Variovorax paradoxus: one gene and its partner. The main gene of each other region encodes a partner of the protein of the gene in region 2 in a complex. Links are inferred from orthologs where the notes say so. Each region holds a gene or a part of one and is shown on either strand. Other genes may lie near its edges.

Region 1 (6,841 bases), 1.8 Mb from region 2 along the record:
GCTGACGAGGCCCGCTTTTTCCATGTCTTCGACCAGCCGCGCCGCGCGGTTGTAGCCGATCTTCAGGTGGCGCTGCACCAGCGAGATGCTGGCCTTGCGGTTCTTGAGAACGACCTCGACCGCCTGGTCGTACATCGGGTCCTTCTCGGCATCGCCGCCCTCGCCCAGCATGTCGCCGTCGCCGTCGACCGTGCCGCCTTCGAGCACGCCTTCGATGTAGTCGGGCTCGCCCTGGCTTTTCAGGTAGGCCACCACGCGGTGCACTTCCTCGTCGCTCACGAACGCACCGTGCACGCGGATCGGCAGACCGCTCCCGCTGGCCATGTAGAGCATGTCGCCCATGCCCAGCAGCGCCTCGGCGCCCATCTGGTCGAGGATGGTGCGGCTGTCGATCTTGGAGCCCACCGAGAACGCGATGCGGGTGGGAATGTTGGCCTTGATGAGGCCGGTGATCACGTCGACGCTGGGCCGCTGCGTGGCAAGAATCAGGTGGATGCCGGCGGCGCGCGCCTTCTGCGCAAGGCGGGCAATGAGCTCTTCGATCTTCTTGCCGACCACCATCATCAGGTCGGCCAATTCGTCGATCACGACCACGATGTGCGGCTCGCGCTTGAGCGGTTCGGGATCGTCCGGCGTGAGGCTGAAGGGATTGTAGATGAACTCCTCGCGCGCCTTGGCTTCGTCGATCTTGGTGTTGTAGCCGGCCAGGTTGCGCACGCCCAGCTTGCTCATGAGCTTGTAGCGGCGCTCCATTTCGGCCACGCACCAGTTGAGGCCGTGCGCGGCCTGCCGCATGTCGGTGACCACGGGCGCCAGCAGGTGCGGAATGCCTTCGTAGACCGACATTTCGAGCATCTTCGGATCGATCATGAGCAGGCGAACGTCGCGTGCCTCGGCCTTGTAGAGCAGCGAAAGAATCATCGCGTTGATACCGACCGACTTGCCCGAACCGGTGGTACCGGCCACCAGCACGTGCGGCATCTTCGCGAGGTCGGCCACCACGGGATTGCCGATGATGTCCTTGCCGAGGCCCATCGTCAGGAACGACTTGCCTTCGTTGTAGACCTGCGAGCCGAGGATTTCGCTGAGCTTGATCGACTGGCGCTTGGCGTTCGGCAACTCGAGCGCCATGTAGTTCTTGCCCGGGATGGTTTCGACCACGCGGATCGACACCAGCGAGAGCGAACGCGCAAGGTCCTTGGCCAGGCCGACGATCTGCGAACCCTTGACACCCGTGGCGGGCTCGATTTCGTAGCGCGTGATCACCGGGCCCGGGGAGGCCAGCACCACACGCACCTCGACGCCGAAGTCCTTGAGCTTCTTCTCGATCATGCGCGAGGTCATCTCGAGCGTGTCGGGCGAAACCGTTTCCTGCCGGGCCTGCGCGGCGTCGAGCAGGTCGACCTGCGGCAGCTTGCTGTCGGGCAGTTCCTTGAAGAGCGGCTTCTGGCGCTCCTTGACGACGCGATCGCTCCTGGGCACTTCGGTCATCGCGGGTTCGATCTGCACCGGCGGCGACGGCACCCGGCGCTTGGGACGCGGCTCGATGCGCAGTTCTTCGTCGTCGTCGGCGCCCATCGGCTCGCCGGCACCGGTCATTTCACGGGAGAACGCGGGCTCCTCGGCCTCCGCGCGTTCGCGGGCGGCCTGCTTGCCCATGGCGATGTCGGCCGCCAGTTCGCGCTTTTCGCGGCGCGACTCGAACAGCGAATAGGCCCGTGAGCCGATGCGCTCGGCAATCAGGGTCCACGAGAAACGAAACACCAGCGCCGAGCCGATCACGCCGGCGGCAATTGCCACCAGCGCCGAGCCGGTAAAGCCGAGCCAGCGCACGCTTGCAGGGCCGACGAGGTAGCCGAGCACGCCGCCGCCCGAACCCGGCAGATGCGATTCAAGGCGGTACAGGCGGGACCATTCGAGCATCGTGCTCGCGCACAACAGCAGGACAAGGCCGAACCAGAACGCCAGGCGGCTGCGATTGAAGCGGCCGCGCACCGGCTGCTCGGCAGGCGCGGGCTCGCCGCCACGCAGCCAGTTCGCCAAGGAAGAGAGCCACGCCCGCAACCCCGCGGCAAGGCACCACCACACCGAGTAGCCGGCCAGAAAATAACTGCCGTCGGCCAGCCAGGCACCGACACGGCCAGCCCAATTCTTGATGTCCCCGCCGGTGCCGGAGGTCGACCAGGCCGCGTCCGAAGGCGTGAAGCTCAGCATGGCGAGCAGCCAGAACAGCAATGCCGCAAATCCGGCGATCAGCGTGATCTCGTGGGCGAAGCGCATGGCGCGCATGCGCACGGGTTGCCCCTCGGCGGCAGAAGAAGATTGAAGCGTATTGAGCGAATAGGTCATTGAAAAACACAGCACCCAGCCCTGGAAGCGGCGACTGGAGGCCCGAACACTACAACAAAATGACTTGGCCGCCCGAACGCCGCGGACTCAAGTCAGGGACAGGAGCCGTTCCTTGACGATCATGGACCCGTCGTCCATGGACTGGACGAAACCGCGTTCCTCGAGATCCTTCATCACGCGGCTCACCATTTCGCGCGAGGCGCCGACCATTTTCGCGAGATCCTGGCGGGAGATCTTGTCGCGCACCTTGAGATTGCCCGCGCCGTCGTCGATGGCGAACTCGAGCAGCGACCGCGCCACGCGGCCATACACATCCATCAGCGCGAGCGACTCGATCTTGCGGTCGGCGTGGCGCAGGCGCTGCACGAGGCCGCGCATGATGTTGTAGGCCATCGAGGAGTTTTCGGGCAGGCAGCGCGCAAACGCGTCCCGGCCCAGCATGAGGACGTCGCACTGGATTTCGGTGCGCACCGTGGCCGAGTGCGGCTCGTCGTCGATCAGGCTCATTTCGCCGATGTAGTCGCCCGGCTGCAGCGTGGCGAGAATCACTTCGCGGCCACGGCTGTCAGCGCTGGTGACGCGCGCGCGCCCGGTCAGAATGATGTAGAGCGCGTCGGACTTCTTGCCCTGCTCCACGATGACTTCCGCTCGCTTGAGGCGTTTTTTGATGATCGCATCCGCAATGCTCGCCGACTGCGAGGATGTCAGCGAAGCAAACAGCGGAACGCGCCGCAGCAATTCAAGATTGGACAGCATCGACATTTATCAATCCCTGATACGGCGCGTGTGAGCCCGCCCACCAGCAGGCCGATGGATTACTACAATCGCGCGCATTGAAAACACCGTGCACCCGGTGTTGAACCGAGCGGTGATACTCCACATATATCGCTACCACCCTGAAAATGTACACGCTGACGCAGCGCAAATCCTAGGTTTTCTACTCATGTCCGCTCCCCAACACGCCAAGGTTTTGATTCTGGGCTCCGGCCCGGCCGGCTATACCGCTGCCGTTTATGCAGCACGCGCGAACCTCCAGCCTTTGCTCATTACCGGCATTGCCCAAGGTGGGCAATTGATGACAACCACGGAAGTCGACAATTGGCCCGCCGATGTGCACGGGGTGCAAGGGCCTGACCTGATGCAGCGTTTTCTCGAGCACGCCGAGCGCTTCAAGACGCAAATTGTTTTCGACCACATTAACAAAGTAGACCTTAGCAAGCGTCCATTTACATTGACGGGCGATAGCGGCACCTACACCTGCGATTCGCTGATCATTGCCACGGGCGCTTCCGCCAAATACCTCGGGCTCGATTCGGAACAGAAGTTCATGGGCCGCGGCGTCTCGGCCTGCGCAACCTGTGACGGCTTCTTCTACCGCGAGCAGGAAGTCTGCGTGATCGGCGGCGGCAACACCGCGGTCGAGGAAGCGCTGTACCTCGCCAACATCGCGAACAAGGTCACGCTGGTTCATCGGCGGGACAAGTTCCGCGCCGAGCCCATCCTGATCGACAAGGTCAAGGAGAAGGTCGCCGAAGGCAAGATCGTGCTGAAGCTGCACAGCGAACTCGACCAGGTGCTGGGCGACCAGACGGGCGTGACGGGCATCCGCATCAAGAACACGCAAACCGGCGCAACCGAGCAGATCGACCTCAAGGGCTGCTTCATTGCCATCGGGCACCATCCCAACACCGACATCTTCCAGGGCCAGCTGGAAATGAAGGACAACTACATCCTGACGCGTTCGGGCCTGCAGGGCTTCGCCACGATGACCAGCATTCCGGGCGTCTTCGCCGCCGGCGACGTGCAGGACAACGTGTACCGCCAGGCCATCACGAGCGCCGGCACCGGCTGCATGGCCGCGCTGGATGCGCAACGCTTTCTCGAGCAGGACGGCACCCTCTAGACTGGGCGGCGCCCAAAAGGGCTATAATCCGAGGCTTTGCCGAAATAGGGCCCTCTCACGAGGTTCCGAGCATCCAGGCAAAGCCGGGGTACCGCCACCCGTTTTCTGGCGAGGTCAAGCTGCAAAACACCCTGCAATCTCCACGATTGCGCCGGTGCCAGCTGTTCAAGAAAGAGTGTCCACATGGCACGCGTATGCGACGTAACGGGCAAAGGCCCGATGGTCGGAAACAACGTTTCCCACGCCAACAACAAAACCAAGCGCCGGTTCCTGCCGAACCTGCAATACCGCCGTTTCTGGGTCGAGACTGAAAACCGCTGGGTTCGCCTGCGTGTTTCGAGCGCCGCGCTGCGCCTGATCGACAAGAACGGCATCGACGCCGTGCTCGCAGACCTGCGTGCACGCGGCCAAGCTTAAGGAGCTGAATCATGGCAACGAGCAAAGGCGGACGCGAAAAGATCAAGCTGGAATCCACCGCGGGTACCGGCCACTTCTACACGACCAGCAAGAACAAGAAGACGATGCCTGAAAAGATGTCGATCATGAAGTTCGACCCCAAGGCACGCAAGCACGTCGAATACAAGGAAATCAAGCTGAAGTAATTCAGCACTGGTTTCACCCCAACAAAAAACCCCGCCGGGCTTGCTCAGCGGGGTTTTTTGTTGCCTGCTCCTCTCCCTTCTTCCCCTTCTCCCTCGCCGTGCCATTTCCTTCTTCCCCGCCTTGCTCCGTGCAGCGGGGAAAAGGCGGGCGTAAAAAAGCCGGTCCAGAGACCGGCTTTTTATGGGAGGAGGCGTGACGCCCGCCTCTCGAAGGGCGATCAGGCCCGCGCTGCGCGCAAACGGGTCGAGAACTCCCGCAGCCCGGCAATGCCGCTGGCTTCCGCGCGATGGCACCAGGCGGCCAGATCGGCGGCCAGTTGCTCGCGCGACTGCGACGTGTTGAGCCATAGCTGGCGCAGTTCTTCGCGCATCGTGACCATCTTGTCGATGACCGGGTGGGCCGCGCGCGCCTGCACGAGGTGCGTGCGGGCCGATGCGGGCACCTTGTCGTCGTCGCGATGCAGCCAGTTCTTGGCGGCCTTGAGCACCGAGATATCGCCGCCCTTCGTCTTCAGTGCAACCAGCTCCGCCTTGGTGACGCGGCGCATTTCGCGGGCGTAACCAGCCATGACTTCATAGCGGTTGGCAATGACGGCCTCGAGGGTCTTCTCGTTGGCCACGGGCTGGATGTCGCCCATCTGCATCTTCGGCGGCACCTTCTTGACCTTGGCCCAGCCGATCGCCTGCATCATCTGGATGTAGACCCAGCCGATGTCGAACTCGTACTTCTTGACCGAGAACTTGGCCGACGTGGGATAGGTGTGATGGTTGTTGTGCAGCTCTTCACCGCCAATGATCAGGCCCCAGGGCGAGACATTGCGGCTGGCGTCAGGCGCCTCGAAGTTGCGGTAGCCCCAGTAGTGGCCAATGCCGTTGATGATGCCGGCGGCGGTGATGGGAATCCACAGCATCTGCACGGCCCAGACGGTCAGGCCGAGCGCACCGAACAGCGCCAGGTTGATGACCAGCATCAAGCCCACGCCTTGCCAGCTGTAGCGCGTGTACAGGTTGCGCTCGATCCAGTCGTCGGGCGTGCCGTGGCCGTAGCGCTCCATTGTTTCCTTGTTCTTCGACTCGGCGCGATACAACTCGGCGCCACGCCACAGAACTTCGTCGATGCCCTTGACCTGCGGGCTGTGCGGATCTTCTTCGGATTCGCACTTGGCGTGGTGCTTGCGGTGAATGGCGACCCATTCCTTGGTGACCATGCCGGTGCCCAGCCAGAGCCAGAAACGGAAGAAATGCGAGGGGATCGGCCCCAGATCCATGGCCCGGTGCGTCTGCGTACGGTGCAGGAAGATGGTGACCGCGGCAATCGTGATGTGCGTGGTGACGAGCGTGTACAACACGACTTGCCACCATGTCAGGTCCCACAAGCCGTGTCCGAGCCACTGGAGGGCCGCGCTCAAAACGGCAGAGTCAGGAATCAACATTGAATTAAGTACTCCATGGCCACACGAAGGTGCAGCCTTCAGTTAACCCATGATTTTAAGGTGGCAAGGCCAAAATGAGGCCTTTTACCCTTCCTTAATAGCGCAGATTTACCCTACTTTGGAGTGCAGCGCCTATTTGCGGTTCCACACCGCCGCAAAGAAACCGTCCGTGGCATGGCGATGGGGCCACAGCCGCAGGTAGCGGCGGCCTTCCTCTCCGCCGGTGCAGAGGGCCTCGAAACCTTCCACCTTGAGGCCCTGCAGCAGTTCTGCGGCGTCCTGGGGCACGAAATCGGGGTTGGCGGCGCTGAAAGCCTCGGCGATGGCTTCGTTTTCCTCGGGCAGCACGCTGCAGGTGGCATAAATGAGACGCCCGCCCGATTTCAAGAGGCGCGCGGCGCTCTGCAGGATGGCGGCCTGCTTGGCCGTCAGTTCCTCGACCGACTTGGGCGACTGGCGCCACTTCAGGTCCGGATTGCGGCGCAGCGTGCCCAGCCCCGAGCAAGGGGCGTCGACGAGCACCCGGTCGATCTTGCCGGCCAGACGCTTGATGC
Region 2 (6,829 bases):
CCTTCCATGCGCCCGTGCTTTCGGCTGTTCCGGGGCTCGAACTGGCGGCTGTGGCAAGTTCGCAGCCGCACAAGGTTCATGCGGACTGGCCTGGCGTGGCCGTGGTGCCCGATGTGGCCGCACTCGTGGCCCGCGCGGACATCGACCTCGTCGTGGTGGCGACGCCCAATGCCCAGCACCATCCGGTCGCCAAGGCGGCGCTCGAGGCCGGGAAACACGTGGTGGTGGACAAGCCTTTCACCCTCGATGTCGCCGAAGCCAAGGAGCTCGAATTGTTGGCCAGGCGCCACAATCGCGTCCTGGCGGTCTATCAGAACCGGCGTTTCGATGCCGACTACCTGACGTTGAAAGACGTGCTGGCGAGCGGCGATTTGGGCCGGCCGGTGTACCTGGAGTCGCATTTCGACCGTTTCCGGCCCGAAGTGCGCGAGCGCTGGCGTGAACAGCCGGTGCCGGGTTCGGGCCTGTGGGTGGACCTGGGCGCTCATCTGGTCGACCAGGCGGTGCAGCTGTTCGGCCGGCCCGACACGCTCCAGCTCGACACGGCAGTCTTGCGCGACGGCGCGCTGGTCGAAGACTATTTTCACGCCGTGCTGCGCTACGAAAGCGGCCCCCATGCGCCGCTGCGCGTGGTGCTGCACGCCACGACACTCGCGGCCCAGCCCGCGCCGCGCTACATCGTGCACGGCACGCGCGGCAGCTACGTCAAGCACGGTGTCGACCCGCAGGAAGATGCCTTGCGCGCCGGGCAGCGGCCGCCAGCCGCAGGGTGGGGCGCCGATCCGCTCGACGGCGAGCTCACGGTGCACGGCAGCGACGGCGTGCCGCAATACCGCTCCGTGCCGACGCGGGCCGGCAACTACGTCGACTACTACGCCGCGGTCCGCGACGCGATCCTCGGCCACGGCCCGAACCCGGTGCCGCCAGAGCAGGCGGTCGCGCTGATGGAACTGCTCGACATCGGCCGCCAGAGTGCCGTGGAGGGGCGCGCCGTCCGGATCGAACGCCCATGAAAAAAGCGCGTCGGCCCGTGGGGGCCGACGCGCTTTTGCGGTTGAGCGTGGTGCTCAGCCGCCGCGACGCATCATGTCGAAAAATTCGACATTGGTCTTGGTCGCCTTCATGTTCTTGAGCATCAGCTCCATCGACTCGATCTCGTCCATGTTGTACATGAGCTGGCGAAGAATGCGGGTCTTCTGAAGGATTTCGGGAGCCAGCAGCAACTCTTCGCGGCGCGTGCCGCTGCGGTTGAGCTGGATCGACGGGAACACGCGCTTTTCGTACAGGCGGCGGTCCAGGTGGATTTCGGAGTTGCCGGTACCCTTGAACTCTTCGAAGATCACTTCGTCCATGCGGCTGCCGGTGTCGATCAGCGCGGTGCCGATGATGGTCAGCGAACCGCCTTCTTCCACATTGCGCGCGGCGCCCAGGAAGCGCTTGGGGCGCTGCAGCGCATTGGAGTCGACGCCGCCGGTCAGCACCTTGCCCGACGAGGGCACGACGTTGTTGTAGGCGCGGGCGAGGCGGGTGATCGAGTCGAGCAGGATCACCACATCCTTCTTGAGTTCGACCAGGCGCTTGGCGCGCTCGATCACCATTTCGGCCACGTGCACGTGGCGCGCGGCGGGCTCGTCGAAGGTCGAGGCAATGACCTCGCCCTTCACGGTGCGCTGCATTTCGGTCACTTCTTCAGGCCGCTCGTCCACCAGCAGCACCATCATGTGCACTTCGGGGTAGTTGGCGCTGATGGCGTGGGCGATGTGCTGCATCATCACCGTCTTGCCGCTCTTGGGCGGCGCCACCAGCAGGGCGCGCTGGCCCTTGCCGATGGGGGCGATGATGTCGATGATGCGGCCCGTGATGTTCTCGTCGCTCTTGACGCCGTCGCGTTCCAGCTTCATCTGTTCCTTGGGGAACAGAGGCGTCAGGTTCTCGAACATCACCTTGTGCTTGTTCTGCTCGGGCGGACCGTCGTTGACCTTGTCGAGCTTGGTCAGCGCGAAGTAGCGCTCGCCGTCCTTGGGCGTGCGCACTTCGCCTTCGATCATGTCGCCGGTGTGCAGGTTGAAGCGGCGCACCTGGCTCGGCGAGATGTAGATGTCGTCCGTGCTGGCCGTGAAGCTGGTGTCGGGGCTGCGCAGAAAGCCGAAGCCGTCGGGCAGGATTTCGAGCACGCCGTCGGCGAAGACCTGTTCGCCGGCCTTGGCGCGCTTCTTGATGATCGCGAACATCAGCTCCTGCTTGCGCATGCGGCCGACGTTTTCGATCTCAAGCGCTTCAGCCTGCTTGAGGACTTCAGACACGTGGAGTGCCTTGAGTTCGTTTAAGTGCATGGAATGACCCCTCGCGGGGTAATCGATCGGAAAACGGGGGGAGGTTAAACGTGAAGCGAGAACTGCTTCACTAACCGGGGAACTCGAACCGGTTGCCTGAAAGGGCCGGTGAACTGTGGGAGATTATGACAGCAAAAAATCGCGCGGCCAACGCATTGCGCGTCAGCCGGTTGAAATGACTCAGGCGAGCTGCTGGTCGATGAACGCCGTGAGTTGCGCCTTGCTCATGGCGCCGACCTTGGTGGCGGCCAGCTGGCCGTCCTTGAACAGCATGAGCGTGGGGATGCCGCGAATGCCGAACTTGGCCGGAATGTCGCGGTTTTCGTCGACGTTGAGCTTGGCGATTTGCAGTTTGCCTTCGTAGGCGGTCGACACTTCGTCCAGAATGGGCGCAATCATCTTGCAGGGACCGCACCATTCGGCCCAGTAGTCGACCAGCACCGGCTGGCTGGACTTGAGCACGTCGGCTTCGAAGGAAGAATCAGAGATGTGTTTGATCAGGTCGCTGGCCATGTGATGTGTCCTTGTGCGCGGAGAGTTTCGGTGCAGCTAAAGTGCTGGTCATTGTGACAGAAACCAAGGGGTGGGGTGCCATGCGGGAACGCTATGGCGCCGATAGCAAAATCCCTTTGCGCGTCGCGCTTCCACGCTCCCGAACCCCCTATAGAACATGAACGAAGGCCACCCCGTCCAGGCCCTGTGGTGCGACCCCGCCGCCGGCGTGGTGGCGCGCATTGCCGGCGCCATTGCAGAGCGCCAGCTTCACGCGGCGCGCACCGTGGTGCTGGTGCCCTATGCGCAGTTGATGGGCGTGGCGCGCGGCATGTGGGCACGCTGCGGCACGCCGGGCTTCGTGCCGCGCTTCGAAACCACGCGCAACTGGGCGCGCAGCGCGGGCGGCTTCCTGCCCACAGGCTACGACATCGCATTCGACATGGCGCGCGATCTCGTCACGGCCCAGGCGCTGCTGTCGCAGGCTGGCTTTGCCGCCGAGCGCTTTGCGCTGGCCGGGCGCGTGGTCGAACTGGCCTACCAGCTGGCCCCGCTCGCGGCCGCGGCGCTGCCTGAGGTGCGCGGCACCGAATGGGCGCAGCGGGCTGCCCATGTGGCCGAAGCCGGCAGCGAGTCGGAATGGTTTCGCATCGAAAGCGCGCTGATACGCGTTGCGGTGGCCTGGGCCGCCAACTCGGGTTATGCCACCGATGTGCTGCTGCGCGACAACGTGCGCACGCAGGTCGACGCGCTCATCGTGCTCGAAGGCTTCCAGACCGATCCGCTCACGCAGACGCTCTGCACGCTGTGGCGCGAGCGCGCCATTCATCTCTCGCTGGTGCCCACGACCCCGCCGGCCGCCGCGGCAAGCGCGCATGTCGCCGCCGACCCCGAAGACGAAGCCGAGCTTGCCGCTGCCTGCGTGCTGCAGCACCTGGCCGAGGGCCGTGCGCCGGTCGCGTTGGTCGCGACCGACCGCGCGCTCACGCGGCGCATCGGTGCGCAGCTCCAGGCGCAGGGCGTCACGGCGCACGACGAAACCGGCTGGAAGCTTTCCACCACGCGCGCCGCCGCCACCGTGATGGGCGCGCTGCGTGCCTGCGCCCACGACGCCGGCAGCGACCAGGTGCTCGGATGGCTCAAGAGCGGGGCCGACGGCGATGCGCTTGCCGTGCAGGCGCTCGAAGCCCGGCTGCGGCGCGAAGGCGTGCGCGAATGGTCGGCCTGGTGCGGGCAGGCCGCGCGCAGCGAGAAACCGCAGGACATCGCGCTGCTGCCGTTCACCGAAGGCGTCGAAGGTCGGCGCATGGCCATGGCCCGCTCGAGGCCGCTGGTCGACTGGCTGCGGGCGCTGCGCGAGCTGCTGGAGGCCTGCGAGCAATGGGCGCCACTCGCAGCCGACATGGCCGGCGGCAAGGTGATCGCCGCGTTGTGGCTCGATGCCGATGCCCATGGCGACGACGACGACTTCCCGGGCGGGCGCCACACGCTGGCCGAGTTCACGGCCTGGGTCCGCGACGTGCTCGAAGACGCCAGCTTCGTGCCGCCCGCCGGCAGTGACGTGCCGCAGGTCGTGGTGTTGCCGCTGCACCAGCTGCTGGGCCGCGCATTCGGCGCGGTGGTCATTCCCGGTTGCGACGATCGGCGCCTGCCCGCGTCGCCCGAGCCGCCCGGCAACTGGAGCGCGGCCCAGCGCGCCGAACTGGGCCTGCCGGCGCGTGAAACGCTCGAGGCCGCGCAGCGCTCGGCCTGGGCCGCGGCCTTGTGCAATCCCAGCTGCGAATTGCTGTGGCGCCAATCCGATGCCAGTGGCGAGCCGGTCCGGCCGAGCCCGCTGGTGCAGGCGCTGCAGCTCGACCATGCGTTGCAAATGACTGCGGACCCGCGCACCCTGCGCGAAGTCGCGGTGCAGCCGACGCTGTACCCAACTCCCTCCGGGGCGCTGCTTCCGCTGCGGAACATTTCGACCAGCGTCTACGAAGACCTGCGCCGCTGTCCCTACCGCTTCTTCGCGCTGCGGCAACTCGGGCTGCGCAGCGCCGACGAGCTCGATGCCGAGGTCGACAAGCGCGACTTCGGCAACTGGCTGCACGCCGTGCTGGGCCATTTCCATGAGGCACTGACGGCGCGACCGACCAGCGAAGCGGCCGAACGCGTGGCGTACATCACCGCGGCGGCCGAACGCGCGACGCGCGAGTTCGGCTTGTCGGACAGCGAGTTCCTGCCGTTCGCGGCAGCTTGGCCGGCCGTGTGCGACGGCTACCTTCAATGGCTTGCCGGCCACGAGGCGAGCGGCGCCGTCTTCGTCGAATCGGAGCCCTGGAAAGAGCAGCCGCTGGGCAATCTGCAACTGGTCGGCCGGCTGGACCGCATCGACCGCATGCCCGACGGCCAGGCCTTCGTGATCGACTACAAGACGGAATCGGCCGCGGTCACCAAGGAGCGCGTGAAGGATCCGACCGAGGACACGCAGCTGGCCTTCTATGCCGCGCTGGTGGCCGACGACACCTTGCGCGCGGCCTATGTCAATGTCGGCGAGAAGTCGTCCGGAACGCAGACGGTCGAGCAGCCCGTGGTGGTGGAGGCGCGCGACGCACTGGTCGCGGGCATCCTCGATGACTTCACCCGCATCGCCCAGGGCGCGGCGCTGCCTCCATTGGGAGAGGGCGCGATCTGCGACTACTGCGCGGCGCGCGGGCTTTGCCGCAAGGACTTCTGGGAGGTCGAGCAGCCCCCGCTTTCGCCCACTGAGGCTCTGGCCGGAGGGTCTGCCCAATGAACGGCGCCGCCTACGAACACAACGGCCGGCACGTCGCGCGCGAGGCCTTCTACACCGTGGCCTGCGACCCGCGGCGCTCCGTTGCCGTCGAGGCCTGCGCCGGCGCGGGCAAGACCTGGATGCTGGTGTCGCGCATCTTGCGCGCGCTGCTCGAAGAAGGCGAATCGGCCTGCGAGCCGCACGAAATTCTGGCGATTACCTTCACCAAGAAAGCCGCCGGCGAGATGCGCGAGCGTCTGGACCAATGGCTCGAGCAGTTCGCCGAGCGCGGCCCCGACGAACTGGTGCGCGAACTCGTGATGCGAGGCGTCGAGCCTTCTGCCGCACTGGCCGCCGTACCGCGCTTGCAGGGCCTCTACAGGCGTTTGCTCGAAGGCGGCCGGCCGGTGCAGTTCCGTACCTTTCACGCCTGGTTTGCGGGCCTGTTGCGCAACGCGCCGCTCGCGGTACTGCGCGAGCTCGGCCTGCCCGCCAACTATGAACTGCTCGAAGACGATGCCGAGGCGCGCGTGCGTACCTGGCGTCCGTTCTTCGAGGCGGTGACCGCCGACAAGGAGGCACTGGCCGACTACTACGCTGTCGTCGCCACGTACGGCCGGTCGCAGACCGCCAAGGCTCTCGGAGAAGCGCTCACGCGCCGGGTCGAGTTCTCGCTGTCCGATCCGGTGTCGGCGGTGCAGCACTTCAGCGCCATGCATCCCTCGCTCCAAGGCCTGGACGAGCCGACCGATGCCTTGCAGGGAGAGCAGGTCAGGCGCCGCTGGCTCGACCGTGCCGCCGCGCTCGGCCGCGAAGCCAACAAGACGCCGCAGAAGGCTGCCGAGGCGATCATCGACGTGTTCGGCACCGGCGAGCCGGCAGCGGCATCGCGCACGGCCGCACTGGCGCACCTGCGCAAGAATTTCTTTGTCGCCTCCGAAGACCGGCTCACCAAGAACCTGCAGAAATACCCCGCCGCGCAGGAAGCCGAAGCCGAGCTCCAGACACTGTGCGTCGCGCAGGCCCAGCACGCCGCCTGGCTCTACCAGCAGCGCATGACGCGGCTCACGCGCATCCTCATCTCCGCCTTTGCCGAAGTGAAGCGCGCCCATGGCTGGGTCGACATGAACGACGTCGAACAGGCTGCGCAATTGCTGCTGGGCCAGTCGGCGCTGTCGGGCTGGGTGCAGGAGCGGCTCGATGCGCGCATCGCCCATCTGCTGATCGACGAATTCCAGGACACCAA

What was found.
Region 1: the proteins of trxA (region 2) and trxB are in contact, whole or in part, in a crystal structure (PDB 1F6M), measured with the Escherichia coli proteins. The link is inferred for Variovorax paradoxus from one-to-one orthologs.

What each region holds. Positions count from the first base shown.
Region 1 is NZ_JAUSXG010000001.1:3,892,996-3,899,836, forward strand. What follows is about bases 2,396-5,272. They hold trxB (thioredoxin-disulfide reductase), read left to right. Parts: upstream 2,396-3,292; coding sequence 3,293-4,252; downstream 4,253-5,272. Other genes in these bases: QFZ42_RS18745 (Crp/Fnr family transcriptional regulator), read right to left, coding at 2,437-3,111; rpmB (50S ribosomal protein L28), read left to right, coding at 4,436-4,669; rpmG (50S ribosomal protein L33), read left to right, coding at 4,681-4,854; QFZ42_RS18765 (DesA family fatty acid desaturase), read right to left, coding at 5,073-5,272. In the rest of the region: QFZ42_RS18740 (DNA translocase FtsK), read right to left, coding at 1-2,349; more of QFZ42_RS18765, read right to left, coding at 5,273-6,287; QFZ42_RS18770 (RsmB/NOP family class I SAM-dependent RNA methyltransferase), read right to left, coding at 6,420-6,841.
Region 2 is NZ_JAUSXG010000001.1:2,094,228-2,101,056, forward strand. The notes cover bases 1,181-4,045. They hold trxA (thioredoxin TrxA), read right to left. Parts: upstream 2,847-4,045; coding sequence 2,514-2,846; downstream 1,181-2,513. Other genes in these bases: rho (transcription termination factor Rho), read right to left, coding at 1,181-2,333; QFZ42_RS09775 (PD-(D/E)XK nuclease family protein), read left to right, coding at 3,004-4,045. In the rest of the region: QFZ42_RS09760 (oxidoreductase), read left to right, coding at 1-1,013; more of rho, read right to left, coding at 1,068-1,180; more of QFZ42_RS09775, read left to right, coding at 4,046-5,604; QFZ42_RS09780 (UvrD-helicase domain-containing protein), read left to right, coding at 5,601-6,829. UniProt on the Escherichia coli protein: Participates in various redox reactions through the reversible oxidation of its active center dithiol to a disulfide and catalyzes dithiol-disulfide exchange reactions.